3 regions of the Frankia sp. CgJB1 genome follow, and region 3 is predicted to be linked to each of the others. Evidence: riboswitches for the same ligand, from Rfam matches in the RefSeq annotation. Region 3 holds a riboswitch; each other region holds the start of a gene.
What was found. Region 3 has a riboswitch for cyclic di-AMP ahead of AC08OT_RS05710 (transglycosylase family protein). Riboswitches for the same ligand answer to the same signal wherever they lie in the genome.
Positions count from the first base shown of each region.

Region 1: it holds a riboswitch for cyclic di-AMP, as region 3 does, so the genes downstream of both, AC08OT_RS10280 (peptidoglycan-binding protein) here and AC08OT_RS05710 (transglycosylase family protein) in region 3, are expected to answer to the same signal.
Region 2: it holds a riboswitch for cyclic di-AMP, as region 3 does, so the genes downstream of both, AC08OT_RS15905 (C40 family peptidase) here and AC08OT_RS05710 (transglycosylase family protein) in region 3, are expected to answer to the same signal.

Region 1 covers NZ_CDWTNB010000072.1:3,811-14,407, reverse strand. Annotated here, with positions in the region: gene tnpA (IS200/IS605 family transposase) at 1-259, opposite strand, end outside; gene AC08OT_RS10315 (acyl-CoA synthetase) at 454-1,911, shown strand; gene AC08OT_RS10310 (ABC transporter ATP-binding protein) at 1,951-3,903, opposite strand; gene AC08OT_RS10305 (lasso peptide biosynthesis B2 protein) at 3,881-4,393, opposite strand; gene AC08OT_RS10300 (lasso peptide biosynthesis PqqD family chaperone) at 4,390-4,707, opposite strand; gene AC08OT_RS10295 (asparagine synthase-related protein) at 4,730-6,601, opposite strand; gene AC08OT_RS10290 (lasso RiPP family leader peptide-containing protein) at 6,613-6,723, opposite strand; gene AC08OT_RS10285 (AfsR/SARP family transcriptional regulator) at 6,998-7,846, opposite strand; gene AC08OT_RS10280 (peptidoglycan-binding protein) at 8,059-8,826, opposite strand; cyclic di-AMP (ydaO/yuaA leader) riboswitch at 9,308-9,461, opposite strand; gene AC08OT_RS10275 (alpha/beta fold hydrolase) at 10,061-10,525, opposite strand.
Region 2 covers NZ_CDWTNB010000155.1:271-8,816, reverse strand. Annotated here, with positions in the region: gene AC08OT_RS15935 (sensor histidine kinase) at 1-798, opposite strand, end outside; gene AC08OT_RS15930 (PP2C family protein-serine/threonine phosphatase) at 798-1,970, opposite strand; gene AC08OT_RS15925 (hemerythrin domain-containing protein) at 2,195-2,953, opposite strand; gene AC08OT_RS15920 (PhzF family phenazine biosynthesis protein) at 3,157-3,870, opposite strand; gene corA (magnesium/cobalt transporter CorA) at 4,085-5,347, shown strand; gene AC08OT_RS15910 (hypothetical protein) at 5,563-5,949, shown strand; cyclic di-AMP (ydaO/yuaA leader) riboswitch at 6,294-6,468, shown strand; gene AC08OT_RS15905 (C40 family peptidase) at 6,474-7,580, shown strand; gene AC08OT_RS15900 (plasmid partitioning protein) at 8,099-8,546, opposite strand, start outside.
Region 3 covers NZ_CDWTNB010000029.1:21,460-32,056, forward strand. Annotated here, with positions in the region: gene AC08OT_RS05675 (PH domain-containing protein) at 1-51, shown strand, start outside; gene AC08OT_RS05680 (nucleotidyltransferase domain-containing protein) at 76-1,161, opposite strand; gene AC08OT_RS05685 (GNAT family N-acetyltransferase) at 1,600-2,187, opposite strand; gene AC08OT_RS05690 (NAD-dependent epimerase/dehydratase family protein) at 2,180-3,478, opposite strand; gene AC08OT_RS05695 (CAP domain-containing protein) at 3,402-4,463, opposite strand; gene AC08OT_RS05700 (DedA family protein) at 4,773-5,372, opposite strand; gene fbaA (class II fructose-bisphosphate aldolase) at 5,600-6,637, shown strand; cyclic di-AMP (ydaO/yuaA leader) riboswitch at 7,566-7,801, shown strand; gene AC08OT_RS05710 (transglycosylase family protein) at 7,808-8,485, shown strand; cyclic di-AMP (ydaO/yuaA leader) riboswitch at 8,937-9,133, shown strand; gene AC08OT_RS05715 (transglycosylase family protein) at 9,136-9,855, shown strand; gene AC08OT_RS05720 (DUF3151 domain-containing protein) at 9,942-10,376, shown strand; gene AC08OT_RS05725 (adenylosuccinate synthase) at 10,468-10,597, shown strand, end outside.

The DNA of each region.
Region 1 (10,597 bases), on a different contig from region 3:
ACGTGAAGCCCTTCACCTGGTTGGCGATGTACGACGGGGCGTGCTTTGGATGAGCCTTCACGAACAGGTGCACGTGGTCAGGTGCGATCTCCAGCGCGACGACCGGCCAGTCGTGCTCGGCGCACTTCTCGCGCAGCAGCGCGTCCAGCCGGTCACGGACCGGGCCGACGAGTACCGGCCTGCGATATTTGGGGCACCAGACGACGTGATAGCCAAGGTTGTAGGCCCCGCCCGCGCCCGTCGTCACCCACCGCCCCACGCCACCGACTATATCAGCATGGCCGGCATAACCGTTACAGTCCGTACCGGATTCCCCTGTCGCCTGAAAGCGACACTCCCCCCGGAGGCGACTGGTGGTTCGATGCTCCGGCTGTGAATCGACGCGCACAGCACCTCGGCGGCGGTCTGGGCGGAGCTGAGCGTCGATGGGTTCAGCCATGGGATTATGACGGAGTGACGCTGTTCCCACTGCCAGCCGTCGAGCACGACGGCCCCGCCGTCCAGGTCGGGGAGGTCGAGTTCACCCGCGCCGAGCTCTTCGCGGCCGCGTCCGTCGTCGCCGGTCGGGTGGCCGGCGCGCCGGCGGTGGCCGTGCACGCCGAGGCGACGATGGCCACCGTCCTCTCGGTCGTCGGCTGCCTGCTCGCCGGGGTGCCGGCGGTACCCGTGCCGCCCGACTCCGGGCCGCGTGAACGCGGTCACATCCTGCGCGACTCGGGCGCCGCCCTGCTGCTCGGCAGCCCCGCCTGGGACGACCTCACGATCCCCACCGTGCCGGTCGATCTCACCGCACGGTCGGGGGCTGCCGGGTCCACGTCCGGGTCCGGGTCCGGGTCCGGGGGGACCGGACCGGCGCTCATCCTCTACACCTCCGGGACGACCGGAGCCCCCAAGGGCGTGGTGCTGTCCGCCCCGGCCATCGCCGCCGATCTGGACGCCCTCGCCGACGCCTGGGCCTGGACGCCCGAGGACACGCTCGTGCACGGACTGCCGCTGTTCCACGTCCACGGCCTGGTCCTGGGTGTGCTCGGGGCGCTGCGGGCCGGCAGCCGGTTGATCCACACCGTCCGCCCGACCCCGACGGCGTACGCGGCGGCCGGGGGGACCCTGTACTTCGGCGTGCCGACCGTGTGGTCCCGGGTCTGCGACGATCCGACCACCGCTCGCGCCCTGGCCTCGGCCCGGCTGCTCGTCTCGGGCAGTGCCCCCCTGCCGAGGCCGGTGATCGACCGGCTCGCCGGCCTCACCGGCCTCGCCCCGATCGAACGGTACGGGATGACCGAGACGTTGATCACTATCAGCGCCCGAGCGGACGGGGAGCGCCGGGCGGGCTGGGTCGGCACCACCCTGCCGGGAGTGCGGACCCGGCTCGTAGACGACGAGACGGGGGCCGAGCTGCCCGCGGACGGGGAGAGCATCGGCGAGCTGCAGGTCCGCGGTTCCACCCTGTTCGACGGGTACCTGGGGCGCCCGGAGGCCACCGCCGCGTCGTTCACCGCGGACGGCTGGTTCCGCACCGGCGACGCCGCGGTCGTCGCCCCGGACGGCCACCACCGAATCGTCGGGCGCCGATCCACCGACCTCATCAAGAGCGGCGGTTACCGGGTGGGCGCGGGCGAGGTCGAGGCCGTGCTGCTGGCCCACCCGGCCGTGCGCGAGGCCGCCGTCGTCGGGCTGCCGGACGACGACCTCGGGCAGCGCATCGCCGCCTTCGTCATCGCCCCCGGCCTGGCCGGTGCGGCGGGCGGGACACCGAGCGAGACGACGGCGAGCGAGGCGCTCATCGACTTCGTGGCGCGGGAGCTGTCCATCCACAAGCGGCCCCGGGAGATCCACCTGGTGACCGAGCTCCCCCGCAACTCGATGGGCAAGATCCGCAAGTCCGCCCTGGCTCCCCCGGAAACGCCCTGAGGGCAGGTCACGGCGTCGAGGAGAGCGTGCTCGGGGCGCTCACCCCACCGGGGCGGGAGGCCCTGCGGTCCCTGCTCGCCCGCGCCCTGGCGGGCTGACCGGCCCGGCGGGGCTGGCGGGACCGGCCGGCAGGCCCGTGGCGAGGCCGCGGTAGAACGCGCTGGTCGCCATCAGCTCCTCGTGCGGGCCCTGCGCGACCACGCGGCCCTCGTTCAGCACGAGGATGAGATCCGCAGCCCGCACCGTGGAGATCCGGTGGGCAATGACCAGCAGTGCCCGCTTGGCGGCGATCCGGCGCATCGCGCGGGTGAGCGCCTGCTCGTTGACGCTGTCCAGCTGGGCCGTGGGCTCGTCCAGGAGCAGCACCGCGGGCTGAGCGATCAGCGCGCGGGCGATCGCGACCCGCTGCCGTTCCCCGCCGGAGAGCAGCACACCATGATCACCAACCGGGGTCCGGAGCCGCTCGGGCAGCCGGTCGGTGAAGTCCCGCAGCCCCGCCGTGGCCAGGACCGCGGTGATCTGCTCCTCGGTCGCCTCCGGCGCCGCGTAGGTGATGTTGTCCCGCAGGCTGCCGTGCAGCACCGGGGTGTTCTGCTCGACCAGCCCGACCCACCCGCGGGCGGTCGCGCGGGGCATCGCGCGGACGTCGTGGCCGGCGAAGAGGATCATTCCGGCGTCCGGCTCGTAGAAGCGCTCGACGAGCTCCAGGATGGTGGACTTGCCGGCACCGGACGGCCCGACCAGCGCGACGTGCCCGCGGGACGGCACCGTGAACGACACCCCGCGCAGCACCGGCGTCTCCGCGTAGCCGAACCAGACGTCACGGAACTCGATCGACGGCACCTGCGGATTCGGCGGCTCCCTGCGTGACAAGGACAAGGATGACACTCGTGACGAGGGTGAGGGTGACAACGGTGCCGGCGGGCGCGTCCCGCCGGGGGCCGCGGCCGCCACGGGGCGCAGCGGACCGTGCACCGGCTCGTCGTCGCCCTCCCGGGGCAGCGCGAACACCGCGTTGACCCGCGACAGCGCCCCCATCCCCCGCTGGATGGTCGCCGCCGCCTCGATGATCTGCGACAACGGCATCACCAGGTAGGTGGCATACAGCAGGAAGGCGACCAGGCTGCCGAGCGAGGCCGAACCGCGCGCCACCAGGATCCCGCCGACCAGGAGCACGACCAGCACGCTTCCCTGCACCGCGAGCTGCATCGCGGGGGCGATGATCGAGTCCAGCTTCGCCATCCGGATGCCGGCCTGGTATGCGGCCGCGGCGTGGTCGCCGATGCGCGCGGCCTCCCGCCCCTCGGCGCGGTTCGCCCGCACGGTACGGATCGCGGTGAGGGCGCGCTCCAGGTCGGCGGTCATGCCGCCGACGCTGGCCTGCCCGCGTTCGGACACCGTCCTGATCCGGGACAGCGCGCCGAGTACCACGACCCCGGCCACCGCCACCACCCCGAGCACGAGCAGGAACAGCCAGGGGTTCAACCAGATCATCAGGGCGACGGCGCCGACGACGCCGATCACGCTGGTGACCAGGGAGGTGAAGCTGTACGCCACCGCCTCCCGCACCACGGTCGTGTCGGTATTCGCGCGGGAGATCAGATCCCCGATCCGCCGCGTGTCGAACACCCGCATGCGCAGCCGCAGCAGGTGGCCGATCAGGCTGGTGCGCAGGCCGAGCAGGACGCCCTGGCCGACGCGCTCGAGCAGGTAGTGCCCGGCGGTGTCGATCATCGCCTGGCCGACGAACAGACCCAGCAGCGCCCCGATGAGCCAGCCGGGAATACCCCCCGCCTGCGCAGCGTCGATCACCCGCATCACGAGCAGCGGTTGGAGCACCCCGACGGCGGTGCCGACCACGGTCAGCGCCGTGGCGATCGCCACCGCCCCGCGACGGCCGCGCAGCAGCGCCCAGAGTTCCGCGACGCCCCGCAACGCGGGCCCCCGGGCAACTCCCTGGCCCTCCCCCTCAACGACGTACGCCCTCGTCACGAGGCACGCCCCTTCCGCGAAGCCCGCCACTCCCACGAAGCCCGCCCGCGCGACGCGGCCCGGTTCCCGTTCCCGGACCGACGCTGAGCAGCGGCCGCAGGTAGCCGGCCGGCATCGACTCCCCCACGATCACTCCGTCCGCCTCGACCCACGCGTGCGCGGCGAACGGCGCGATGGTGCGCACCCCCACACGCCACGTCGGGAACGTTCCGGTCAACCGGCACAGCAGGGCGGTCGCTATCGAGCGGGGAACGCAGCCCCGCGCGCCGCGGCAGGTGAGGCTCACGGCTGTCACCGCCTGCCGGGCGGCGAGCGCGGTGTCATAGTCGGCCGGGCGGGCGCCCGCGCCCACCTCCGTGAGCACCCGGCAGATGCGGGCCGGCGACTGGGTCGCGAGCACCCGCGCGATCCCCACGGCGACCAGCGCGCCGAGCCGACGAGCGAGGGACGGTTTCGCCTCCGGCCGCTCGACCACCATCGGCGCGGTCACCGGGCCTGCGCCCGAGGATCGCAGACCGCCTCGGTCTCGGGTGACCATCGGGGTTCGGGCTCAGCCTCGATGAGGCCCACGTCCGCGAGTTGGGCGAGCAGACCCTCCACGTCGCGGCGCGCCGTCTCCGGGTCAACCTCGCTGGCCTCACACAGCCCGCGGGCGGCGGCTGCCGTGTCGCCGCCGTCGAGCAGGATCCGCAGCACCAGGGCACCCGAGGGGTTGAGGGTCCAGTACCGGCCGTTGTCGATATGGAGGAGCACCGCTCCGTACTCGGTCGGCGCCCACACTACGTCAGGCCGCAGCGTCACCATGATCACTCACTCCTCCGGTAGCTCACTCACTATCTCCGGTAGCGCAGTCAGGGCTCCGCCGGCTCGCGAGCACCCGCAGCCACGCGTCCACCGCGAACGTCGGTTGCAGCGCCTGGTGGCGATGACCAGGTACGGACGAAGATCGGCACGCCTGGCGCAGCGCGTCCGGCTCGATCAGGCCGAGATCGGCCAACGGGCTGTCATCGCACAGCTTCACCAGGACGTCCTGGCTGGCGCGCAGGCCCTGATCCGCCTTGGTCTCGCGGCGCAGGCATTCCTGCGGCACCACCCGGCGCATGGCCTCCTTCAACAACGGTTTGTACTCCCACGGACCGGTGCGCTCCTCGGGCCGCACCGCCAGCGCCGCCCGGACCACCCGATCGTCGAGGAAGGGGGCGGCGAGCGGCGGGCCGACCGGATCGGCGAGCTGGTCGAACAGCCGGAACACCGCCGCGCCGGCGCGGATGGCGAAGAGATCGGCGTGGCCGTCCCGGGTCTCGGCCAGCGGCCAGGCGCGCCGGGCGGCCTCCGCGAACGCTCCGGCCAGCAGGTCGAGGGCCGCCGGCGTGAGCCAACCCGGGACCACAGGCGGAAAGGCCCAGTCGAGCGGGGCCAGGACGCCCGGGTGGGATCGGCCGAAACCGGAGGAACCGGAGGAACCGGCCGGACGGTGGGCCTGGTCGACCGTGGCGCGGCGGGCCTGGTCGAGCGCATCGGCCATGTCGGCGAGGCAGTCCCGGTAGCCGCGCGGCCACATCATCCGCAGACACGCCATCCGCGGCCAGCCCTCCTGCGCTCGGTGTCCGCGCAGGTCGTGCAGCGCCCGCCAGGGCCGGCGGCGCAACAACCGGGGGAGGTAGGCGGGACAGCCATAGGCGACCTCGTCGCCACCGAACCCGGTGAGGTGCACCCGCGGCCCGTACAGCGCGACCCGGTCAAGACCCGCGCGCAGCTTCGCCCGGTCGACGATGCCGACGAACGGCCGGTCGAGCGGTTCGTCGGCGTCGGCAATGCCGTCGTAGACGAGGGGAAGCCCGGCGGCGGGCAGGACCTCGCGCGTGACGCCGGGGAGCGTGGCCGCGGCCCGCGCGGCCCACTGGGCGTCGTCGTCACCGGGATCGCGGGCGATCCCGGTGAGCGCGACCACGTCGGCGGGGCCGCGCGCGGCCAGGCAGCACACCGAGGTGGAGTCCAGCCCACCCGACAGATCACAGCTCACCGTCCCGCCGCCGGCGACCCGCGCCGCCACGGCCTCGGCGAGAGCCGCCCGCAGGGTCGGCGCCCCCTCCGCACGGGACCGCACCGGTGCCGGTCGACGCCACCACCGCAGGACAGTCGCCTTCTCGTCAGGGCCGACGAGAAGGTAGTGATCCGGGGGCAGCGCGTCGATCGACTCCCAGAGCACCAGGTCGTCGAGCGGATGGGGCGGTGACGGGTCGAGCGGCGACAGAGCCAGCGCCGCCCGGTTCAGCGGGGCGCCCGTGAGCCGGGCGAGCACGTCGGCGCGGTCGGCGGCAACCAGCTGGCTGCCCAGCCGGGCGGTGAAGACCCGCCGGGTTCCCGTCGGGCTGCCCTGGATACGACGGTGGCCGTCGATGTCGGCGATCACGTGGTAGTCGCCGGCCACCGCGCGCGCGAGGTCGAGAGCATGCACGTCACGGGCCGAGAGAAGCAGCCGCAGGAGCTGTCGCGCGTTGGTCGCGGCACACCCGATCAGGGCCAGTCGCGAGCGCCCGGCGACGGCACTGACCATGGCGTCGTCCGGCCAGTTGCCGACGATCCACGGCCGCCCGGAGGCGTACCGCAGCATGCGACGGACCCCCGGCGGACGCACGACGGGATCACGGTCGGCCAGCACCAGAAACCAGCAGGACGGAATCGGGACCACCGCCACCCCGGCCGCCGTCACGCAAAACGCCGCCAGAAATAGTCACGCCCCCAGCCCCAGCGGCCGTTCGTCACTGCGGCGAAGCTGCCGGCATCCTCCAGTCGCGGGGGGAGGTAGGTAGCCTTCATCGTCTTCTCCTCAGCGGTTTCCGCGCGCCCGCGCTGTGACGCGCACCCTTGCGACGCGCACCGGTGGCGATACACGACGGCGCCGCGCCCGTGGCGCGGGCGCCGGCCAGCTGGTCCGGCCCGTCTGGTTGAAATTCCCCCGCCGGGTTCACTGGCGGTTCAGCTGACCTCCGGTGGTGAATTTGGGGGACCTGAGCACGGTCTGCGGTCCCTGGACCGTGCTCAGGTCCCCATAACTCGGCCGCCGCACGACTCGGCCGGAACGGCCGTGGTATCAGGTGATCCACGAGTCCGGATTCAGTACATGCTGATGGGCACGCCGCAGTTCGACACCGGGCTCGATCCCGAGTTCGGTCACCAGCCGCCGGTAGACCGTCTGGTACTCGGCCAGTGCCTCGGCCCGCCGGCCGGTGTGTTCCAACGCGAGGATCAGTTGGGCCCAGAGACGTTCCCGGGTCGGATGTTCGACCGTGAGCGCCCGCAGGGTCGGCAGCACCCGATCGTACTCGCTGAGGGCCAGGCGGGCGTCGATCAGGTCCTCGCACACCGCCCAGCGAGCCTCCTCCAGCCGGAGGACCTCCGCGCCTGCGATCTCCGCCGGGAGCTCGTCGAACGCGTCCCCCCGCCACAGCGCGAGGGCACCTTCGAAAAACCCGGCGGCGCGTTCCGGTGAGCCGGCACGCACGGCGGCGCGGCCCTGCTCAGCGGCCGATTCGAACCGCTTAGCGTCGATCTCACCGGGCGCGACGACCAGGCGGTACTCCCCCGGCCGGCTCTCGATGCGCCCGGGGCCGTTCCCCCCGGCTCCGGGCGTGCCCAGGGGCGGCCCGAGGGTGTGCCGCAGCTCCGAGAGATAAGTCTTGATGTTGCCCCCAGCGGAGCGCGGCGGGGCATCCTGCCAGAGCGCGAGCCGCATCCCGTCCACACTCACCCACTGGCCGGCGTGCAGCAGCAGGGTCAGCAGCAGGATGCGCTTCTTGCGCTGGTCGATGCGGACCTGCTCACCCGAGGATCGCCGCACCTCCAGCGGTCCCAGGACCGCGAACAGGAGGCCGGCCCCGGTCGCGGAAGATGCGTTCGGACTCGCCTCAGATAGGTAGTCGTCGAGCATCGTGGCTCTCATCGATCGGGCCCCCGTTTCGGTTTTCCCGTGCGGGCCGGCTGGTCCCGCCCGGGCCGGTGCCATCTCCCGGCCCGGTGCTGGCCCGGTGGCTGAATACCCCCAGCTCACCCCGGGTAGTCATCCGGTGCATGCGGATATCGAGCAGCGCTCTCGGGCGGGTCGGGAACACCGCCCGACAGCGCCGGCGCCCGGTCGGCGGGCCTCGATCAGGGTCAGATCCCGAGCTTCGCCCGCGTCTGCGGCCCGACGATCCCGTCGACCACCAGACCGTGCTTCAGCTGGAAGTCCTTGACCATGTGGTTGGTCTGGTACCCGAACTTCCCATCCACGCTGATCGGGTAGCCAAGGCTGGCTAGCCTCTTCTGGATCTGGTGGACGTCGAGGTGGAACCTGAGGCCGATGGCCAGCGACGGGTAGCGGGCCGCAGGCGCCACCACGGCCGCACGCGCCGGGGCAGCCGCACGCGCCGGGGCAGCCAGCGAGGAGTAGGAGACGTTCGTGAACCGTGCGCCGCGCGAGACGGCCGCCGCCGCTGCCTGTCCCCGGGCCAGGTAGCGGTAGTGCATGCCCTTGGTGTAGGCGCTCCAGGCGGTGATGCCCTGGCCTTCACAGACCTTCTTCGCCGCCCAGGCGTTGACGGTTGGGTCGTAGAGGTTGCGGTTACCCACCCAGCCGGCGTGGGCCCGCATGTTGATCTGCCACAGGCCGCGCGAGTCCTCGCCGGAGGTGGCGTGGGCGTAGGGGTTGCCGCCGGACTCCGCAAGAGCCACCTCGACCCAGGTGGCCAGCGGGACGCCGCGGCAGCCGGGCAGTCCCGCGTTCGCGGCCGCGCTGGCGATCGTCACATCGGGGACCGTGGTGGCAGCCCTGGCCGGGCTCGCGGTGGCGAGCATGCCGGCGCCGGCGCCGATCACACCGACGGCGGCGACAACGGCGCCCCGGGTCCGGGTGGAATTTTTCCGATGCTTTCCCTTGGCCATTTCTTTGACATCTCATTTCGGTGTCGTCGAGCACAGACTAGTGATCGAGGGGAGGGATGCCGCTCGAAGGAGGGCGAGCGGAGACGACCGCGCTGGAGAAGAGCAGCACCCAGTGCCGGTCCCCCGGTGCGCCGAGGGTCCGTCCGGGGACGACCGATCGACGCACCCTGAGGATTCCGGGGTCGATGGGCTGAGCAGCCCGGCAGGCGGCCGCGGTCATTCCGTTCCGGGCCTGGCGGGCCCGGTGGACGGCAGGGGTCAGCCGACCACGGATGACGAGGTCAGGTGGCTTTCAGCCGAGCTGGTGGTATCGCGCGTCAGCGCGATCGGCCGGTACGGGCACCGACCGGATGGCACGTTCTCGCGAAGACGTCAGGGCGAGAACGGCGCCCAATATGGCGGGGACGCACCGCGGGTCGCGCCGAACGGCGTCACGGTCCAGAAGACCGGAGCCGAGCGTTCCTGAAACACAGGCAACGTCGAGTCCTTCCCGTACGCCTGCGAGGTTAGCTGTCGGGTTCGGGCCGGGAAGCCCGGCCGTTTCCGCGGCGTGCGCGTAACGGCTTAACCCCAAGGGCGGCCCGCAACGAGCCACCCGGAGGAACGTGGTTCCCCCGCTTCTGCCCAAGGTCTCTCGGAGGGAGCTCCGGACCGTGGGCAGAACTCGGCGTCGGCCCGGAGCTGTTGATACCTCGCAACCGTAGCGAACTACAAACCGTAGTGACAAGTACGAGTTGCGCCGAATCTGGGCGCATGTTGGTCACGATACGTGCATAACGCTGCAGTGCCGCAACTCTCGGACATCAATAGCAGCTACCGGTAGCGACACAGATCACCCGTCACGACCGGATCTTGGCGATATGACCGGCCTGTCGCGACGGGGACCGGTAGTCACGGGGACCGGTAGCCACGAGGACCGGTAGTCACCGGGACCGCCCGGCCGCCCGGCAATCCCTGCGCCCCCGCGCACCCCGGCAACCCCCGGCGGGCGGGAAACTTGGACCGGGGGTCGGGTGGCGTGTGGGCGGGTACGCAAACGCGAACGGTGCCGGCTTCGAGCCGCAGACTCGAAGCCGGCGCCGTTGGAAAACAGACGACGCGGTACGGGACGGACGATGGACCCGCGTGATTCGCGCCGGCACCCGCCAAGGAAACGCCTGCTGAGCGCTTGGGACTCCCGCGGAGGCACACCCCGATCGGAGCGGCACGCGGGCGCGCCCGGCACCGGGCGAGATCAGTCGAGCAGCCGGTCCCGCTGCCGTTGCCGTGGGGCCAGCCGCGGGGCACGGAGGTTCTCGAGGAACAGCAGGATGTACGCGCCGACCGCACGCCGACCGGGGCCGGCGAGCACGCCACGCCCCCCGGGTAGCGACGCCAGCCGGGCCCGGCGCGCGGTCCGCGTCATCATGCGCACCAGCGCAAGCGGGCTGACCTCGTCTCGCTCGGCGTGGAACAGTAGGACCGGCAGGTCGGGCAGCGACCGTGGGATCGGCTGTCCCGGACCCTCGCCCGCGATCTTTCGGTACACCAGCGGCAGGTCGAGCAACACGAGGGCATCCGGCCGGACGGCTGGCGAACCGGCGCCGACCAACGCCCGCAGGGCCCCGCTGTCCGAACCCAGCAGGATGAACGGACCCTCGGGGGCACGCGCCTCACCAAGGGCGAGGACGGTGTCTCTCCCGTGGTCGAGAAACGTCACCTGATATCCGTCGAGCGCGAGCCGGAAAGCCAGGCCCTCGAAATGTTCAGCGGATTCTCCCCGACCGGGGAG
Region 2 (8,546 bases), on a different contig from region 3:
GGGACCGGTCGGCTCGACCACGTGATCGAGATGTCCGGAGGCGACGGTCCGCGCATCGTCGCCCACCCGTTCGAGCGGGCGGGTGACCCAGGACCGTAGCGCCCGCGCGATGACCGCCAGGAGTATGGCCATGACAGCCGCGCCGGTCACCAGCGCGAAGATCAGGAAACGGAGCGCCGCCGTGACGTGCTGGCGAGCCCGGACCTCCTTGGCCCGCAGGTCCGCCTCGAGGTCCCCGGCCGCGGCGCGGACCGCCTCGAAGCGGGTCTTGCCGAACTCCGGTGACAACAGGCGGGCCGCCGCGGGACCGCCCACCCGCACCGCGTTGATGGCCGGATCGGCGTAGTCGCCGTGCCAGGCCCGGATCCGGTCCTCCAGCACGGCGAGCCTCGCCAGCAGGACGGGGCGCTCCACAAGCCGTCGGTGCAGGTCCGCGAGCAGCCTACGCTCGGCCCTGCGCCCTTCGTTGTAGGGCTCCAGGAAGTCCTCGCTGCCCTGGAGCAGGTAGCCCCGCATCCCGGTCTCCTGATCGACCAGGCTGGAGACCAGCTCGGTGGAGCTCAGCAGAGCCGGGGTGAGGACGTCGCTGCGCGTGTGCAGGGCGTCGTCGAGCCGGACCAACGACGAGACGACAAGACCAGCGACGATCATCAGCACCATCGCCGCCACCATGTAGGTCACCTCAAGTCGACGGCGCAGGCGCCAGACGGGCCCGACCCGGCCCCGCTCCACCGCCCCGCTCAGCCCCGCGTCGCCCGCTCCCTCATCGGTAACGTTCGGGTGGGTGCGCTCCGGCATCAGCCGGCACCCCAGATCAGCAGCAGGAGTGCGACGTCGTCGGTCAGCGGGCCGCCATTGCGCGCCTCCACCCGGTCGATCAGGTCGTCGAGCAGCCCGTCGGGGTTGTCAGCGGGCCAAAGTTTGGCGATCTCGGGCAGCACGCCCTCCCAGCCCAACGGTTCCCCGCCCGGTCCCTCCCGCCCCTCCAGCAGGCCGTCCGTGGCGAGCAGGAGCGCCCAGTGCGGCCCGAGCTCGATCCGCACCTCCTCGGAGAGATCGTTGTCGACGATGCCGAGAGCCGGGCCGACGACGTCGCCCGGCAGCGCCGACAGCCGCGGATGCAACAGCGCCGGCGGCGGATGACCGGCCAGCCGCATCCGCGCCGAGGTCCGCTCGGGAGCGATCGCGAGGGTGCACACCGTCGCAAAGATCTCGTCCTGTTCCCGCTCGCTCACCAGCACGCGTTGGAGATACCCGAGCCGGTCGGGTTCCGGAACACCGGCAAGGACCAACGTGCGCCACGCGATCCGCAGGCTCACCCCGAGCGCTGCCTCGTCCGGGCCGTGCCCGCAGACGTCGCCGAGCAGGACGTGGAGCGTGCCGTCCGCGGTGGACACCATGTCGTAGAAGTCCCCGCCGAGCAGGGACTGCTGCCGGCCGGGGCGGTACCGGGCGTCGTGGTGCAACCGGCCGTCGTCGATGAGCGGCCGGGGTAACAGGCCGCGTTCGAGGCGGGCCCGCTCGTCCGCCAGCAGCTCCGACTCCCGCAGCGCCTGCGCGGCGGTGTCGGCCCGCTTGCGCTCGATCGCGTACCGGACGGCCCGGACCAGGTCCCGCCCGTCGACCTGGCCCTTGACGAGGTAATCTTGCGCGCCCGCGGCGACCGCCTGCGCCCCCCGGTACTTGTCAACCAGACCGGTGAGCACCACGACCGGCGCTCCCGCCTCGACCGTGAGCAACCGGCGCAGCGCCGACAGGCCCTCGCTGTCCGGCAGCCCTAGATCCAGCAGCACGCACGCGACGTGCTCGCTGCGACGGGCGGCTTCGGCCACCGTGCGCACCCGGGTCAGCTCGACCGGAGCGGAGGCCTCGTCGAGGAGCTCGGACACCAGATAGGCGTCGGCATCATCGTCCTCGACCAACAGCACAGGCCAGATCACTTCCGCAGGATCAGCGTTCGGCGCCCGCATCGCGTTGCTCTCGGTTCCTGACACATCTCCTCGGCATTGCACGACACGAGGCCATACCGGCCCAACCCGGACCCGAAGCATGGCACGACCACAGCGCCCGTGCGCATCGGAACGCCGAACCGGAGTGGACCGCGGCCAAGAAGACGGAGCGCGACGGGCTCAGGAAAACCGGGCTCAGAAAGACATGGTGGGCCCACGGGAACGACGGCAGTCGCCAGGACAGATCAACGGGCGGCGGTGTGGCTATCAGCATCGGTGTGGCTGCCGGTAGCGCGGCCCTGCGCGCCCTCCCTCCCTGGCGGGGTCTCACCCGGAACCGGCGCCGTGGGACGGCCCAGCAGGTACCAGCCCCACAGCCCGGCGGGCACCGGGGCCCGCACCGGCGCGCCGGGTACCTCCCGAGCGTCCATCACGTCGAGCAGGTGATCCCAGTAGCCCGTCAGGCGGGCCGCCAGGCTTCCACCGAACAGCCTGCTGTGCAGGAGGTGCGGATGCGGTCGGGTCGGAGCGTGGCGCATCGCATCGGAGAAGCGGTCGAGGAGATCCCGGCGCTCGTCGTCGGACAGCTCGGCCATCAGCTCACGCAGAAGTTCGTCCTCCAGCGTCGCATGTTCGACCATCAACGCGGCCAGATCCCGGCGCAGGTTCGCGACCGGCTCCGCGGGCCGGTTGAGGTCCCCCTGGACGTACTGTTCAATGCCGCGCATCACCGAGGAGCAGCGCCGCGCCAAGCGGCCCAGGTCCGCCACCCGCGCCCGGCCACCCACGACCCGGCGGGCCATCTCCGGGTAGACCACCGACTCCATCGCGCTCAGGTGTGCGGAGACGGCGGCCACGGCCGCGTCGCTGGCATGCAGCGCCTGCCGCGGGTCGGTCGACGGACCACCCACGTCACCGTGGGCGTCGGCGCTGCGCGAGAGCTCGATCAGACGGACGGCGTCCTGATGCGCGGCCTCCACCAAGGTCGCCAACGTCTCGGCCATGACCACCTCGCAGCCCATGGGCAGATACCCAGCGGAGAGCTACCGGAAGCCCAAGCTACGCCTATCCGACCCGGTCCGCATCTCGGCAGCCACCACGCAGCCGTAACCCGGTACCCACAAAAGGTGCCAGTCGCCTCGCTCGGCACCTGACTCTCAGACTTGGTCCCTGTGGTGTCCGGCCGTGGCTCCGCCGGACGGCACCGTCACCGGGCGAGGAACTCGTCGAGATCGGCGAGGAACCGCGTCTCATCCTCGACCACCAGGCCGCCGATGTCGGCGTGGCCGGGCGGACCCGGCTGCGCGAGCACAATCGAACCGGTACCGTGCCGGATGGTGAGCCGCCGCCCGAGCAGCGCGGCCAGTCGCATGGAAGCCGACCCGCAGGCCTCGTCCTCGGTGACGCCGTGCCTGCTGGCGAAGGCCCGGGCCCGCACGACCCCGCCCGGCTCATCCTCCCACGCCCAGAGTTGGGTCAGGTCCTCGCCGGGTGGACGGGGCAGGTCGAGCGCGTCGACTTGGCACGGGTCCGCAAGCATCTCATGCCACCAATAAGGCACGGCGGCCAAGGCGCTGCGGACCCAGACCCGGCCCTGCTCCTGCCAGCTGACCGCCTCGCCGCCGGCCGGGCGGAGGATCTCCGGATGGCCACCGAGCAGCCGACCCAACAGCCAGGCCGACCCTACCAGGGCGTGTCCCGCCAGGGGCAGCTCCCCGGCGGGCGTGAAGGTGGCCAGCTCCGCCAGCTCCGGGTCGTCGACGAAGACCGTGGCGGAGCAGCCTAGTCGGCGCGCGACGACGGACCGCTCCCGCGCGTCGGGCAGCAACTTCGCGGCGTCCAGCACCACGGCGAGCAGACTGCCGCCGGCGCCCGTCTCGTCGGCGAACACCCGAAGCGTGCGTACCTCGATCCCGATCACTCGATCCTCCCTGTGAGGTATCCCATACGCCGGACGTGTGTCTCACCCTTCGCGTGGCACCCCGCCGGCACAGTCGCCAGGCATCCGCGTCCACGGTGAAGCCCGGATCGCCTCCGGACGGCCGGCACCGACTTGTCACCATGAAGGTTCACCAGCGGGAAGGTCGTGGGAAATGCCGACAGGTGGACATGGATCGGCGGCAGGGAAGGAGGCAATGATGCGGGACGATGCGGTGCCGGGCGAAAGAGTACGCGACGAGACGGTACGCGAGAGCCGGGGACGCGACGATGACGGCGCGCACCCGGACGGCGGCGACCACGGCAGCCAGCATCCCGTCCGGGAGGTGCTGGGGGACGCCCTGGAGCAGGCGTCGGCCAACGCCCATAAGCTCGCCGGCGCGCTGACCCGTCCGGTCTCCCTAGTCCGGGTGGGTCGCAAACGACGCCAGGTGCCCCGCCCCGGGCTACCGCGGACGCCGGACGGGCGCGTCATGGCCTGCGGCGTGTACAGCCATGGCCGGCGGGTCACCACGGACATCGACCAGGCCGACGCGCTGCGGTTGGCGCGGTCCGAACGCAGCGGGTTCGCCTGGCTCGGCCTGTTCGAGCCGAGCTACGAGCAGCTCACCGCGATCGCCGAGGAGTACAGGCTGGACAAGCTCGCGGTGGAGGACGCGGTCACCGGCCACCAGCGCCCCAAGCTCGAGCAATACGAGAACCACCTGTTCATGGTGCTCAAGACGACCAGTTACGTGGAGCACACCCAGATGACGAGCACCTCCGAGGTAGTCACCACCGGCGAAATTATGATCTTCCTCGGCGAGGACTTCGTCGTGACCGTGCGGCACGGCAGGCACGGGGAGATGACGAAGCTGCGCGGCCGGCTGGAGGCCAACCCGGAGATGCTCCGGCACGGCCCGACGGCCGTGCTGCACGCCATCTGCGACAGCATTGTGGATGACTACGTCCGCACCGTGGAAAGCATCCAGGCCGACGTCGACCAGATCGAGGCGGGGGTCTTCCATCGGGATCAGAAGCCGTCGACGGAAAGCGCTTACCAGATGAAACGCGAGCTTCTGGAGCTCAAGCACGCGGTGCTGCCGCTCGCGGGCCCGTTGCGTACCCTCACCACGGACGCCCCCACGATGGTCGACGTGGCGATGCGCCGTTACTTCCGGGACGTCGCCGACCACCTCGAGCAGGTCAGCGAGCGTATAGCTCACTTCGACGAGCTGCTTTCCTCCGTGCTCCAGGCGACGCTGACGCAGGTGACGATCGCACAGAACGAGGACATGCGACGGATCAGTGCCTGGGTGGCGATCGGCGCCGTCCCGACCGCCGTCGCCGGGATCTACGGGATGAACTTCGACCACATGCCGGAGCTTCGTCAGACGTGGGGCTACCCGGCCATCCTGGCCGTCATTACGACGATCTGCCTGTTCCTCTACCGTGCGTTCAAGCGCAACGGCTGGTTCTGACACCGACCTGCATGCTATGCGCGCAGGGACCACGACAATGACGGCAGATCCATAGTCCCTTTTTACTATCAGTTGGCTGACGCGACGTATCCGTACGATGGGTTACCCCTGGCCCGCCACGTCGGTTACCGTTACCAACCGTGTCGGAGCAACCGGGTCTCGTGCCAGCCGCTCGGTGCGGTCCCCGCCGATCCCCCCACCCGTCAGGGGACTCCATGACCTCGTCTGACCCCAAGAGTCATAAAACAGCCATCCTGCCTGATCGGGGCGATCTCATCGCGGAGCTCGCCGGCCGGCTGGAGGCCCTCGACGCGCTCCTCAACCGGCTGGAGGATGCCGAGCGGCAGGCCGCCGACGCCAGCGAGCATCTCATCCGGACCCGCCGGTGGCAGGAGGACACGGTCCGGACCATCCAGGAGGAGCGGGCTCGGATGCGCCAGCGCCAGCACGCCCTCGACGAGCTCGCCGGCCACGCCCGCGCCGCGGTCGAGGCGCTGGCGCACCATCGCTCGCTGCCCCATGAGGTCCACGAGCTCGCGGTCGAGCTCCAGGTGCTCGATGCGGCGGGATTCCTCACCCGCCGCAGCTCCCGGTCCCGCTGAGGGGGTGCACGCCCGACCTCGCCCGCCAACTACTTTAAGTAGTCAAAAGTCGCCCACGGGCCGAGGGAGGGCTACCCGCCCGCCCGCCTCTCACCCGGACCGGCCGCCGCCACGGACCCCCTACGCAGCGAAAAACCAGCAGGACAACCGGAGTGCGAAGGGCCTTCGGCCCGCCCGGTCAGCCCGGCCGGCCGAGCGGGCCGCCGACGTCGCGCGACGGGAACTTCAACGCACACTCGCCGTAGTTGGGAAGGACTAGTGTTTACCCACCCCGTCCAAGTGGACTAGTCTCACGCCGACGTCACGACAACACCGGGGCCGAACGCCGAGTCCTGCCCCCGGCCCCGGTGTCCCCTCCGAGTCGTCATCAGGGGCAGGAGCGGGGGACCCACCTCCACCGGCCGGCACCGATCCGCGGTATCGACCTAGGGGTGAAGCTCGACGCGTGAAGGTCACGCGAGAGCCGGGCAGCCCAGCCCGAACCCGACAGCTCACTTCGCAGGCGTACGGGAAGGAATACACCGTTGTCCGCGCAAAGCGTGCAGCTCGACGAAGAAACGCGAGGCGCCGGTCGCGGCCGTCATCGCGCACCCTCCGCGCCCCCGGCCGCCCGCAGCCGGGCCCGGGCCCGGGCCTTCGCCGCCCTGACCACCGGGACCGTCGCGGTCTCCGGAGTGGCTCTCGCCGGCTGCGCCACCGACATCAACGCCGACGCAGCGAAGGACGAGCAGCCGAACACCGCTCCGATCACCCTCGCCGCGCAGATCGGCTCCCATGCCGCCCTGGGTGGCAGCATCGCGGCGGCGGCGGTCAGCACCCACGGCTCCACCTCCCTGCTCGGCACGGCGGGCGGTGTCAACGCCCCGCCCTTAACCGGCAAGGTTCAGGTCGGTCTCCGGGTGACCAACCCCGAGGTGACCGTCAACGCGGACCAGCCGATCGACATCGGCTTTTCGCTCTACAACGAGCAGACCCACGAACCACTGGCGAACCAGCTGGTCAAGGTGCAAGTGAAGCTCCCCACCGGGTGGGCCACCTTCAAGCACCTTTACACTAATGCCCAAGGCTACACTTCCTACACGGCCCGGGTGCTCACCACCACGAACGTCACCGCGGTCTTCGACGGCACAGACGCCCTGCAGTCCGCCCGCTCGGCGAACGACGCCACCCTGCGCGTACGGCCGGCACCCATCCCCCAGCCCGTCCGCAACGCCGCCTGGTCGGATCTCCTTGCGACAGGGGACGCCGCGGGCCAGACGTCGGTTCCGGTCCCGTCGAGCTCCCTCGGGGAGAAGGCCGTCTACCTGGCCTCCCTGCAGGCCGGCAAGCCCTACGTCTACGGTGCGGAGGGCCCGAGCTCGTTCGACTGCTCCGGCCTCATCCAGTACATCTTCAAGCAACTCGGCAGGAGCGTGCCGCGGACGACCGATGCCCAGTTCGCCGCCGCCATCTGGGTGTCGCAATACAACAAGCAGCCCGGCGACCTGATCTTCTTCGGGACACCCGGGAACATCTACCACGCCGGCATCTACGCGGGTGACGGCATGATGTGGGTGGCGCCGCGCACCGGCGACGTCGTGTCGCTCAAGAAGATCTATACCACCTCCTACTACGTCGGTCGGATCCTCTAGCAGCCGGTCGGAGCCGGCGCACCGCCCTCATGCCGACGCAACGGCTCATCCGGCTCCGGTGGATCGCCTTCGCGGCTGGCGGACCGCACGAGCCCTGCCGTTCCACCAGCGGCCGGCTACCGGGCCTCCCCTCCGGGCACCGACCCGAAGCCGTGAAAGCCGGGCCCGGGACTCCCACCCACCGGCGAAGCCGCGGACAGACCAGCAAGCGGGCCCTGTCACCGCCCGACAACCCGCCTACATGGTTCCTTTCCAGCTATCCGGACGGGCCCTCCTTCCGGTGGGACGGACGTCAGATCTCCCCCCCCATCTGACGTCCGTCCGGCCGGAAGGCCCCCGATTCCGCCGGCCTTCCCTCGGATCCCCCCCCATCCGCACGGGAAGGCCGGCGGGCCTCGGACCCCCAGCCGACCAGGTTCGCCGATGCCGCTACCCCCCTCCCGGCGGCATCGGCGGACTTCAGCCTTCAGTCTCTGCCCGGTGCGGGAAACAGCCCGGCCCGCTCGCGGGCGCCGCGGTCAGGCCCCCAGCCGGTGACCGGACGAGAACTTCCACAGGGCCTCGCTGACCTTCCGGTCCCAGGAGGCCTCCGGGGCCCGGCCCTCCGGGACACGGTCCTGGCAGTTCGGCCCGGGCTCCGGGTCGAACTGCCCGACGACGCCGACCGCGGCGAATTCCGGCTTACCCGGGGCGCAGGCAGCGGCCAGGGCCAGCCGGGCACCCTCGCCGATCCCCCACACGTAGACCCGGTCCGGATCCACCTTGGTCCGTTCCGTGGAGACGAAGCGGACCACGTCGCGCAGATAGCGCACGTCCGCCCCCTCGGGTCCGTCGATCCGCCACGTGCCGCCCACGGCTTCCGGGAAGGCCACCGCGAAGTCGCGGGAGTTCGCGAGCTTGCCGGCGTCACTCTGCCGGTCGAGTGACTTCGCGTCCGCGTTGTCATCGTGCAGGATCAACACCAGC
Region 3 (10,597 bases):
GGTCGGCGCCACGCCGTACCGGACCGCTGGATGAGTCGGGGCGCCGGGTAAACGAAGCGCGCTACCGGCCCGCCCTCAGCCGAACGTGGGGAACTCCGGTCCGAAGAGGGAACCCCACAGGTTCACGGCCTCCTCGTGATCGTCGGCCTGTTCCGCATCCACCGCCTTCGCCGAGTAGATCCGGGCGAGCCGGACACTCTCGGCCAACGCCTCGATGTCCTCGGCACGCAGGTACGACGACAGGTCCCCGCCGACGCCGGCCGGGTCGGCCACGGTGAGGCCGACGTCGTCCAGGTGCCGGAAGACCTCGGCGAGCCCCTGCCGGGTGTTGAGCCCGCGACCGGCGAGGACCTGCCCGGCGAGCGCCTCGATATGGAAGGAGCGCAGGTGGCTGCCGCGCACCCGGTTCCACGCCTTGAGCAGGCGGACCGCCGAGATCACCCGGGGGCCGAGGTCCGCCGCCCAGCTCGTGTGCCGCTCCGGCCGGGTCGGCAGCCAGCCACCGACCCGGTCGGGTATGACGTACCCGGCACGCGGATGATCGAAGGCCGGCACCAGATGGACGTCCGGGGGGGCGTCGTAGACGATGCGCAGCGCCTGGCCGCGGCTGCCGATCGTCTGGATCCGATCTCCGCCGATGGCGTTGCGTACACAGAGCAGCAGGTCGCGGGAGTCCCAGCGGAAACGCTTCCAGGCGCTGTTGGCCGCCGAGAAGACCGCGAAGATGTCGACCTCGTCGAGCGGACGGATCATGGTGTCCCGCCCCGCCGAGCCGATCGTGGCGACCCCGACCAGCGGCAGCGCGCAACGAGGCGGGAAGATCGCGCGCAGCGCCCGCTCCGCCTCGTCGCGGCGAGCCGCGACGACGGCACGGTCCTCGGCACTGAGACAGATCAGGTCGTCGAGTTTCGCGAAGGCACGCGCCGTGGTGCCGACCAGCAGCGGACCCGTCAGCGGACCGGTTGTCGGGTTAATCGGCGACGTCGAGCCGGCCGCAGCCGGCTCGGAGCGGAGGCCTCCCTCGGAGGGGAACAGAGGGTTGAGCGTCCCCGGCGCCGACTCCTTCGGCCGACGCCAGTGCGGCGGAATGATCAGATGGTCGTACGTGACCTCGCTCGGCCGGACTCCGGCCGGTGTCCCCCGAGGGGTATCCACACTCATGGTGCTGACCTCCCAGGCGCAGGTGGCGCCGGACCGTTCGGGCTCCCCTCCCCGGGCACGCGACGGCCCTCCCACGGACCCCCACGGACGCCCCGCCCAGCTTCGGCCCGTCGGCCATTGGTCGCGACATCGCCTTACATGGTGCCCCAGGGCATCACAGTCTGAACAGGGGGCTGTCTCCGCGGCGTGTTCACCACTCTCCTCGTGACGACGAAAGAATGAGCCGGGAGCTGTCACCCAGCCGACAACACAGCATGGTAACAGTACCGTCACAATGACCTTCTGCCGCGCCGCGAAAGGCGGCTGGACATGGGTTCTGCCCGTTCGGGCCGGATGACGGCCGGATCCGGACGGTACCGGAGCGGTCGGCGGTGACCCGCGGCGCCAGGCCCGGACGAAGCCCGGCGCCCAATGACGTTGCGTGACAAACCTCCATGGTCAACTTGGCGGCGGACGCAGCCAGATCCGCCACCAATCGGCGATCAGCACACCGGTGGGCACGAACGAGGTCGCCTGCGCGAGACGCTTCCCCACGCTGTCCCCGCGCCGGATCCGCGTCTCCACCAGAGCGCCGCGGTATTCGAACCATCCCGCGACCGCGCGGATCGCCTCGGTGGCGTAGCCGCTGCGCCGGCATCCGAGCACGATCGACACCCCGACCACCACCCGCCGGCCGTGGGCCTCCGCCGCGAGCAGGCCCACCGCCGCCGATCCTGGATGGCGACCCGGATGGCGACGCAGCACCCAGGTCAGGACCGTATGGCCGGCGCTCGCCCGACGGCGCAGTTCGCGCCGCAGCGCCCCCGCCGGATCGTCGGGATCGGGCGCCCCCGCGGCAGGATCGGTCCCGACGATTCCGCCGAAGGGGCCGGATCCGTCACCGGGAGCGCCACGCGCGCCTGATCGCGGGGTGATGACCGTGAACGCCAGCGAAGGCGCGAGCTCCTCGGCGACGTATCCCGCGTTCCAAATGGTGAGCGGGAGTGCGAGTAGTCGGGAGGTGGTGAGTGTAGGGCCCTCACCCACGACGGGATGGCTCCCGGACCCCGAGCAGACCCCGTTCCCGGAGCCAGGACTCGGTGCGGTTCATGCCCTCGGGCAGCCGCACGACCGGCGACCATCCCGTCCGGGCCCGGATCTTCTCGATGGAGAGGCCCGCGTCGCGGGTCAGGGTGCGCACGGTGAGCGGACCGAGGTCCACCCGGGCGCGGGGATCGACTCCGGCCACCAGACGGGCACCGACACCGCGGACCAGGCCCGGTGCCCGCCGCGACGGGATCGCCGAGTTCATCGGAACGGCCGGGGCGGCCGGAACGGCTGAGCCCGCTGGCCGTACCGAGGTCGTCGAGACCGCCGGGACCGGGTGGGTGGGGAGGGGTGGCGTCTCAGCCGCGGAACCGTCCGCGCCTCGCCTCCGGTAACCCTCCGCGAACGAACGGACACGATCAATCGCGTCGACCGCTTCGAAGATCCTGGCCGGTACGGAGCGGGGCGCCGCGATCGCGAGCATCTGACAGTAAAAGGTGAAGAAGTCGGCGGCGGACACCGACTCCCCCCCGGTCACGTGCAGCACCTCACCGGCGACCGCCGACCGGTCCGCACCGGCGACGGTGGTCACCGCCGTGACCACGTCGTCGACATGCACGGGGCTGAGCACACCCCGGCCGCCGTCGACGAGGACGAACCGCCCGGCCCGCATCAGCAGCACCGGCCAGAGGGTCCAGCGACCAGCCCGGGGACCGTAGGCGTCCCCGATCCGCAGGACGGTCGCGCCGAGTCCGTGCGCAGCGGCCGACCCGACCGCCTGTTCCGCGGCGGCCATGGCGTCGGCGCGGACGTCGCCAGTCAGCCCGATCGGCGTGGTCTCGTCCAGTGGTCGGCCGACGGCTCGCGCGGGCCCCCGGTCCCCGGTCCCGCCGGGGACCGGGCCACTCGTCCGGGCAAGCACGTCCACACAGGAAAGATGGATGAAGCGGTCGACCCCGGCCCGACCCGCGGCGTCGAGCAACGCCGCCGTGGCGCCGAGGGTCACCCGCCGGATCTCGGCGTCGGGCACCCGTACCGGCGCTCCGGCTCGGCCGGGACGCACCGGGGTCAGTTCCGCGACGCCACCGGTCCCGATGGCGGCGGCATGGATCACCAGCTCCGTGCCGTAAAGGGCTTTCTCCCACTCACCGGGACGGCTGACGTCGGCCTGCATGACACCCGGCGCGCGCCGGATGTCGATGGCGACAACGTCGTCACCGCGCCGCCGCAGCGCGTGGGCCAGCGCTCCGCCGAGGAAGCCGGCCGCGCCGGTGACCACCGCCCGAACCAAGGTCACTCCTCCTGCCAGGATCACCCTCGCCGACGGCGCTGCCGCGCGGCCCGCCAGCCCGTCTACCGGCTGGGTCCGCGGGCTTTACCACGCTCGCTGTCGTGCTCGTTGCCGTGCTCGCTGCCGTCGGCGACGATGACCCGACCCTACGGGATCGACTACTGATCAGGACCGGGACATCCCCGCGAGTCGCGGAGGATCGAGGTCGGGTGCACCTCGCGGGATGCCACGGGCCGGTCGCGCCCGGCAAGTGGGCCGGGCCCCACGGCGTCCCGAAGTCCTGGGTCCAGTAGGTGCCGTACCTGCCGCCCGTCGCGTAGCCCACGCCGATCCGGGTCAACGAACAGGTGAGGATGTTCGATCGGTGGTCCGGGCTGTTCATCCATCCGCGCATCACCTCGGCCACGGTGCGCTGACCGGCGGCGATGTTCTCGGCGGCGATGGAGAAGGAGAAGCCGGCGGCGATCCGGTCGAAGGGCGAGCGACTGTCCGGGCTGTCGTGGCCGAAATAGCCGGCCGTGGCCATGTCGACGCTGTGTGCCTGGGCCGCGGCGGCCAACCGTAAGTCGACGATCAACGGAGGGCAACCGGCCGCCCGGCGCTCGAGGTTGGTCGAGGTCACGGCCTGACCGACCAGGCTCGTCCAGGAGGCCGGCAGGTACGGCGGGCGCGGCGAGATAACAGCCGGCGCCGGGGCCGACGCGGACGGAGCCGTCACCGGCGCGGCCAGGGCCAGAGCCGACGCCCGCGCAGCGGGCAGCTGATCCGGACCGGCCGGGCGAGCGGCGGGCTGCGGCTCGGCCCCGGGCCCGGTCGGCGCACCCCGATCCGCGATCCGATCCGCGATCGACGTGGGAGGGACCCCGGCCGTCACCCCGACCACGCCCCGACCCGGCTGCGCGCCGACGCGGCCGGCCACGTGGTCACCGTCACGCGGTCCCGAATGACCACCCGCGAGCAGCACGATCGCCAGAACCGCGGTCAAGGCCCCTGCCGCGGTGCAGAGGACGGGGCCGGCGCGACGCCGTTCCGCATGGTGCCGCCTGTGGTGTCGAAGCATCGAATCCTTCGGTGGTCGGACCCCCCGACCGCGTACCTGGATCGATCAAGGTTAGCCGGCCATAGCCAGAAATTGCCATAGGAAAGGGAATTGATCGTCCAATGTGATCTGGTCGTAACGTCGTGGAGACTACCGGTCCACGGATCTCCCGACGGGATCCGGCGCCGCGGGGCACTAACGGACAACATCCCTACGCTCCTCGCCCGACCCTCGGCGCTCCTCGCCCGACACGGACTACCGCGGCCCCTGGTCGGGGAGCCGGCCCGATCGCCGACGCAGCAGCTCACCGGCGATCCCGGCGATGACGGAGATGGCGATCACGACGAGCGCGATCCACACCGCCGCGTCCCGCAGCCCAGGAATGGCGGCCGCCGTATAGCCCAGAAGGACCAATCCGGTCCCCCAGACGAGCGCTCCGAGCATGACCGCGATCAGAAAGCGGGACCATGACATCGCCACGGCCCCGGCGAGTACCGGCGCGAACGTCCTCGCCCACGGCACGAAGCGGGCCGCGACCAGGGTGATCGGCCCGAACCGTCGGTAGAATTCCTCCGTACGGGCCAGCACCGTGGCGTACCTGCGCTCCAGGTACGGCCGGCCGAGGCGATGCCCGGTGTAGTAGCCCGCCACCGCCCCGACGGTGGCCGCCGCTGCGACCCCGATCGAGAGGACCGCGACGGACACGTTCGACGCCGCGTCCGCCGCCATCAGCCCGGCCGCGAAGAGAATGGTGTCACCCGGAAGCCAGAACCCGATCAGGATCCCGCTCTCGACGAAGATGACCGCGAAGAGGACGACGTACAGCGTCATCCCGGACAGGCTGCCGACATCCACTCGACCAGTGTGCCGACCCTTGGTCGGCACCCGCCCCGCGCCCCGCGCCCGGCGCGCGGACCGGCACCGCGTCGGCGACGTCAGCCGCATCCGACCCCGGGACGGGGCAAGGCGTCATACCCTTCGCCCATCAGGAGTCCACGGCGGGCTTCGGCCCGATCCGGCTGTCCTGCACCGCGGGTGCAGGGCTGATCGGCGCCCCTACAGGTTCGTAAGGAGCCCCACCGATGCCCATCGCCACGCCAGACGTATATGCCGAGATGCTCGACCGGGCGAAAGCCCAGTCCTTCGCCTACCCCGCGATCAACGTGACCTCGTCGCAGTCCCTGAACGCCGCGCTGCGGGGCTTCACCGAAGCCGGCAGTGACGGCATCGTGCAGGTGTCCACCGGCGGTGCCGAGTACCTGTCCGGCTCGACGGTGAAGAACATGGTCCTCGGCGCGGAGGCACTAGCCGAGTTCGCCCACCATGTCGCGGAGGCGTATCCGGTCAACATCGCCCTGCACACCGACCACTGCCCGGCCGACAAGCTTGACACCTACATCCGTCCCCTGATCGCGATCTCGAAGGATCGGGTGGCCCAGGGGCGCGAGCCGCTCTTCCAGTCGCACATGTGGGACGGCTCGGCGGTCCCCCTTGAGGAGAACCTCAAGATCGCCGAGGAACTACTCGCGGATGCCGCCGCCGCGAAGATCGTTCTCGAGGTCGAGATCGGGGTCGTCGGCGGCGAGGAGGACGGCGTCGTCGGCGCGATCGACGAGAAGCTCTACACGACGCCGGAGGACATGTGGCGGACGGCCGAGGTGCTCGGCACCGGCGCGAAGGGGCGCTACCTGCTCGCCGCCACCTTCGGCAACGTGCACGGTGTGTACAAGCCCGGAAACGTCAAGCTACGCCCGACGATTCTGCACGAAGGACAGGAGTACGTCGCCAGGAAGCTCGGGCTGCCAGCCAGCGCGAAGCCGTTCAACCTCGTCTTTCACGGCGGTAGCGGGTCGGCTCTCACCGAAATCCGCGAGACGCTCGACTACGGGGTGGTCAAGATGAACGTGGACACGGACACCCAGTACGCATTCACCCGCCCCATCGTGGACCACGTGTTCAAAAACTATGACGGCGTTCTCAAGGTGGACGGTGAGGTCGGCGTGAAGAAGGCATACGACCCGCGTACCTACGGAAAGCTCGCGGAGAGCAGCATGGCGGCCCGCGTCGCCCAGGCGTGTGAGGACCTCCGTTCCGCCGGCACCAGCCTCGGACGGGCATAGTCCGGGCCAGGAGCGTACGCCGGCTGGCGGGATCGGTTCGTCGGATACCGTCCGGCCGGACCGCCGGCCGGCGGACAGGAGGCGGACAGGAGGCGGGCAGGAGGACAGATAGCCGCCGGCCGCGAAAACGGGCAACCGGGCAACCGCCGCCGCTCGTCCGAGGGCATTCTCCGGACCCCTCGACCCGACACTCTCCATCGTTTCCGGCGGACGGAACGACCGGCACGCGGCGGACATCCGACCCGCCCCGGTCCGATGCACGACCTGCCGATTTCCCGTACTATGCCGGCCCCACGGTTCCCCGGTCGCTCCGACGGCTGGGGGACCACTGTTTACCGGGCGAGGGACCCCGCTCCTCGCGTAACGCCGCCTCCGCTGGCGACCAGCAGGTTGCGGCCACATTAGCGGACACGCACCGGGCCTTCGGTAACCGTTCACCTACCGCCCCGCCCCACGGAACCCCTTCGTCCAGCGTGGCGGCCCGACAGGCAATTTTCACAATCGGTGTTCGATCGAATCCGCCGTGTGCAAAAATCACAACGCTGCAAGTTACCGCCCGATTTCCGTTGTTTTTCTCACAAAAACAGGCTTCAACGGACGAAGCGTAGTATCAGGCCGATCACTCGCGTCGATCTCGTAGCAGGGCCGTCACACCTTTGTTGACATATCACACATCTGGCCTGATACGGGACTCTCCGCTCATCGTCGCCCATCGGCAAACAGGGTGATCGGCCAAGCACAAATGCCTCCGCACGTCGTACCGCCAGTTTGATGAGCGGGCGCGCACGCGCGATACCAGGCCGTCGATTCCTGCTCAAGCAGGCGCGCCGAGTGTGCTCTTTTTCACGCACCCTATTCAATGCTTGGCGACTCGCCGGGCGGCGTGGTTATGGTTTTCGCCGTGCCCGGCAACAACGCCGGGCATTCGTCGGGCGGCACGCCGAATCCTGCCCCCGGCCGACGATTTCTCGAACCGGGCGGCAGGAACGGGGGACCCATCTCCGAGTATCGAAAGGATTCGATGCTCTCGGGGTGAAGCCATGTGCGACGACCACACGGAAAGGTGTTTCCGGTGCGGCTTCCGTCTCCAGGGAATCCCTGGCACGGCCGGGCAGTTCCCAGTCCGAATCCGACAGCTTACCTCGCAGGCGTGGGGAAGGACCACAAGACATGTCCGACGCACGTATCAGTGGCCGACAATGCCGCGCCGGTACCCGCAGCCGGGCCCGGGCCCTCGTGGTCGCACCCGTACTCGCGGCAGCGGTGGGCGGCACCTTCGCGCTCAGCCAGCCGGCCGGTGCGGCCACCACCTGGACGGGCCTGCGGCAGTGCGAGTCCGGCGGTGACTACACGATCAACACCGGCAACGCGTACTACGGCGCCTACCAGTTCTCCGCCAGCACCTGGCACGGCCTCGGCTACAGCGGTCTGCCGCACCAGGCTCCCCCGGCTGTCCAGGACGAGGCCGCACTCAAGCTCGCCCGGCGGTCCGGCTTCGGCCAGTGGCCGACCTGTGGCCGCGGGATGGGCGCCGACCAGCTCGCGGGCGGCTCGTCGAGCTCCTCGGGCCAGGCGTCGCGCACGGCGAAACGCAGTGAGCTGACGGTCAGCCCCATCTCCGTGAGCACCCCCGTATTCACCCGTAACCTGACGACCGCACTGGCCAGGCAGGTACGTGACGACGTGCGGGCCTGGCAGGCCCGCGTCAACCATCTGGGGTATCCGATCACGATCGACGGCCGTTACGGACCACGCTCCGCCGCAGTCGCCCGCGCCCTGCAGGCCGCCAAGGGACTCGCCGTCGACGGCATCGTCGGCCCGGCGACCTGGCGGGCCACCTTCAGCTGATCCATTCACTCCGTCAGCTCCGTCAGCTGATCTCTTCACTCCGCTCCCGCGACGGGGGACGACCGCCGCGGCAACCGGACATCCCACCCCGGCGACACCGGTCAGGGGATCTCACCTCGACGATGGGCCGGCCCGACCGGCCTCCGGACGATCTCCGGTTGACGGCCCGTACGGGCTGGCCCGTGCAACCCACCACCAACATCACCCGGACCACACCCTGACCGGCCTCCGGCAGAGCCGATCTTCGGCAAGGCCGGCGAGGAACAGCAGGACCAGCGAGCCACCTGCGGAACCTGTACAGAAGTGGCACGATTCGCGCGATCCTCACTGGTTACTCCGGACCACCCCGGTTTGCGCTCCATGAGCGGTTCTCGCTAGAGTGCCGCTCACTCGCCTCGTCGGCGAGGCCGCCCGGACGGACGCCGAGTCCTGCCCCCGTGCGAGCGGCCGGAACGAACATCAACCGCAGCGGGCAGGAGTGGGGGACCCACATTTCGGGCGCCGCAAGCAGCGTCCTTGGGGTAAAGCCGGTGCATCCCGGTCCATGGTGGAGAGCGGTTCCTACTCGCCACCCGGGGTCGGATCCTCCGGCCGGGCCATCCCAGCCCGCACCCGACAGCTCACCCCGCAGGCGACGGGATTGGACGAACATGCCCTCTGGGCGTCGTGGCGGCAGACATCGAGCACCGCAGGCCCCATCGCCCGCCGGTCGCATCCTGCGCACCACCGGCGCGGTCACGGCCATCGTCGGCAGCGGCCTCGCGGTCACCGCGGCTCCGGCGGGCGCGGCCACCGCCGATGACTTCGCCAAGCTCCGCCAGTGCGAGTCCGGCGGCAACTACGCGATCAACACCGGCAACGGCTTCTCCGGTGCCTACCAGTTCGACGACCGGACCTGGCACGGGCTCGGGTACTCCGGCCGGCCGTACCAGGCGTCGCCCGCCACGCAGGACGAGGCGGCCGCGAAGCTCTACAACCAGCGGGGCTGGCAGCCATGGCCGTCCTGCTCGGTCAAGATGGGCCTGACCAACAACGGCCCGGCCAGTGTCCCGGGCGGCTCTGGCGACGTCATCCAGCAGGCCATCACCCCGGTGGAACCCCCCATGACGCTGGACCGGGCTCGCCGGGAGATGGGGGACGGCTCGTTCAGGGGCACGGTCCTCGACGCGTCCCTCAGCGACGACGTCCGCCCGGAGGCCTTCGTCTGGCAGGACAGAATGCGCCAGAAGGGCTTCGTACTCACCGTCGACGGCAAGTTCGGACCGCAGTCGCAGGGCATCGCCGCGCTGTACTCGTACCTCACCCGGGTGAACGACGGTCAACCCGGGGTCGTCGGCCAGAATCTGTGGAACGTCAGCGTCAGGGCCTGACCGACCCGGTCACCGTGCGCGCAGGGCGGGCGCGTCCGGGGTGACCTCCATGACGTGTGCGGCCAGTCGTCGGGCAGGATGCACTCATGACGACGCCGTCCGCCTCGGGAAAGCCCAACCTGCTCTCCGGTCCGCCGCCGACGCTCCTGCCCTCCGACGCGGCCGCGACCGAGGCGCTGGCCGCCGGTGATCCGCCGGATGCCGTCGCCGCCCGGCTGCCCGCGTTCAGCGCGCCCTGGGCCGCGCTCGCCGAGCTCGCGCTCACCGGCGGACGACCCATCGAGGCCTATGCCTACGCCCGCACGGGCTATCACCGCGGCCTCGACGCCCTGCGCCGCTCGGGCTGGAAGGGCAACGGGCCGATCCCCTGGTCACACGAACCCAACCGCGGGTTCCTGCGTTCACTCGCCGCTCTCGTCCGGGCGGCCGCGGCCATCGGGGAGGCCGAGGAGGCCACCCGCTGCCGGACGTTCCTGACCGGCAGCAATCCCGTCACCGCCAGTGAGATCGGCTTCACCTGACAGTGAGTTCATCAGGCCGCGTCGGTGGTGGAGGCCAGCGAGGACGCCGCAGCCGGCCCCACGGCCCCGCCATCCCTAGTAACCTCGCCCGGTGCCTGCTCTTGTCCTCATCGGTGCCCAGTGGGGCGACGAGGGAAAAGGAAAGGCGACCGACCTCTTGGGCGGCGCCGTCGATTACGTCGTCCGATACCAGGGTGGCAACAACGCCGGCCACACCGTGG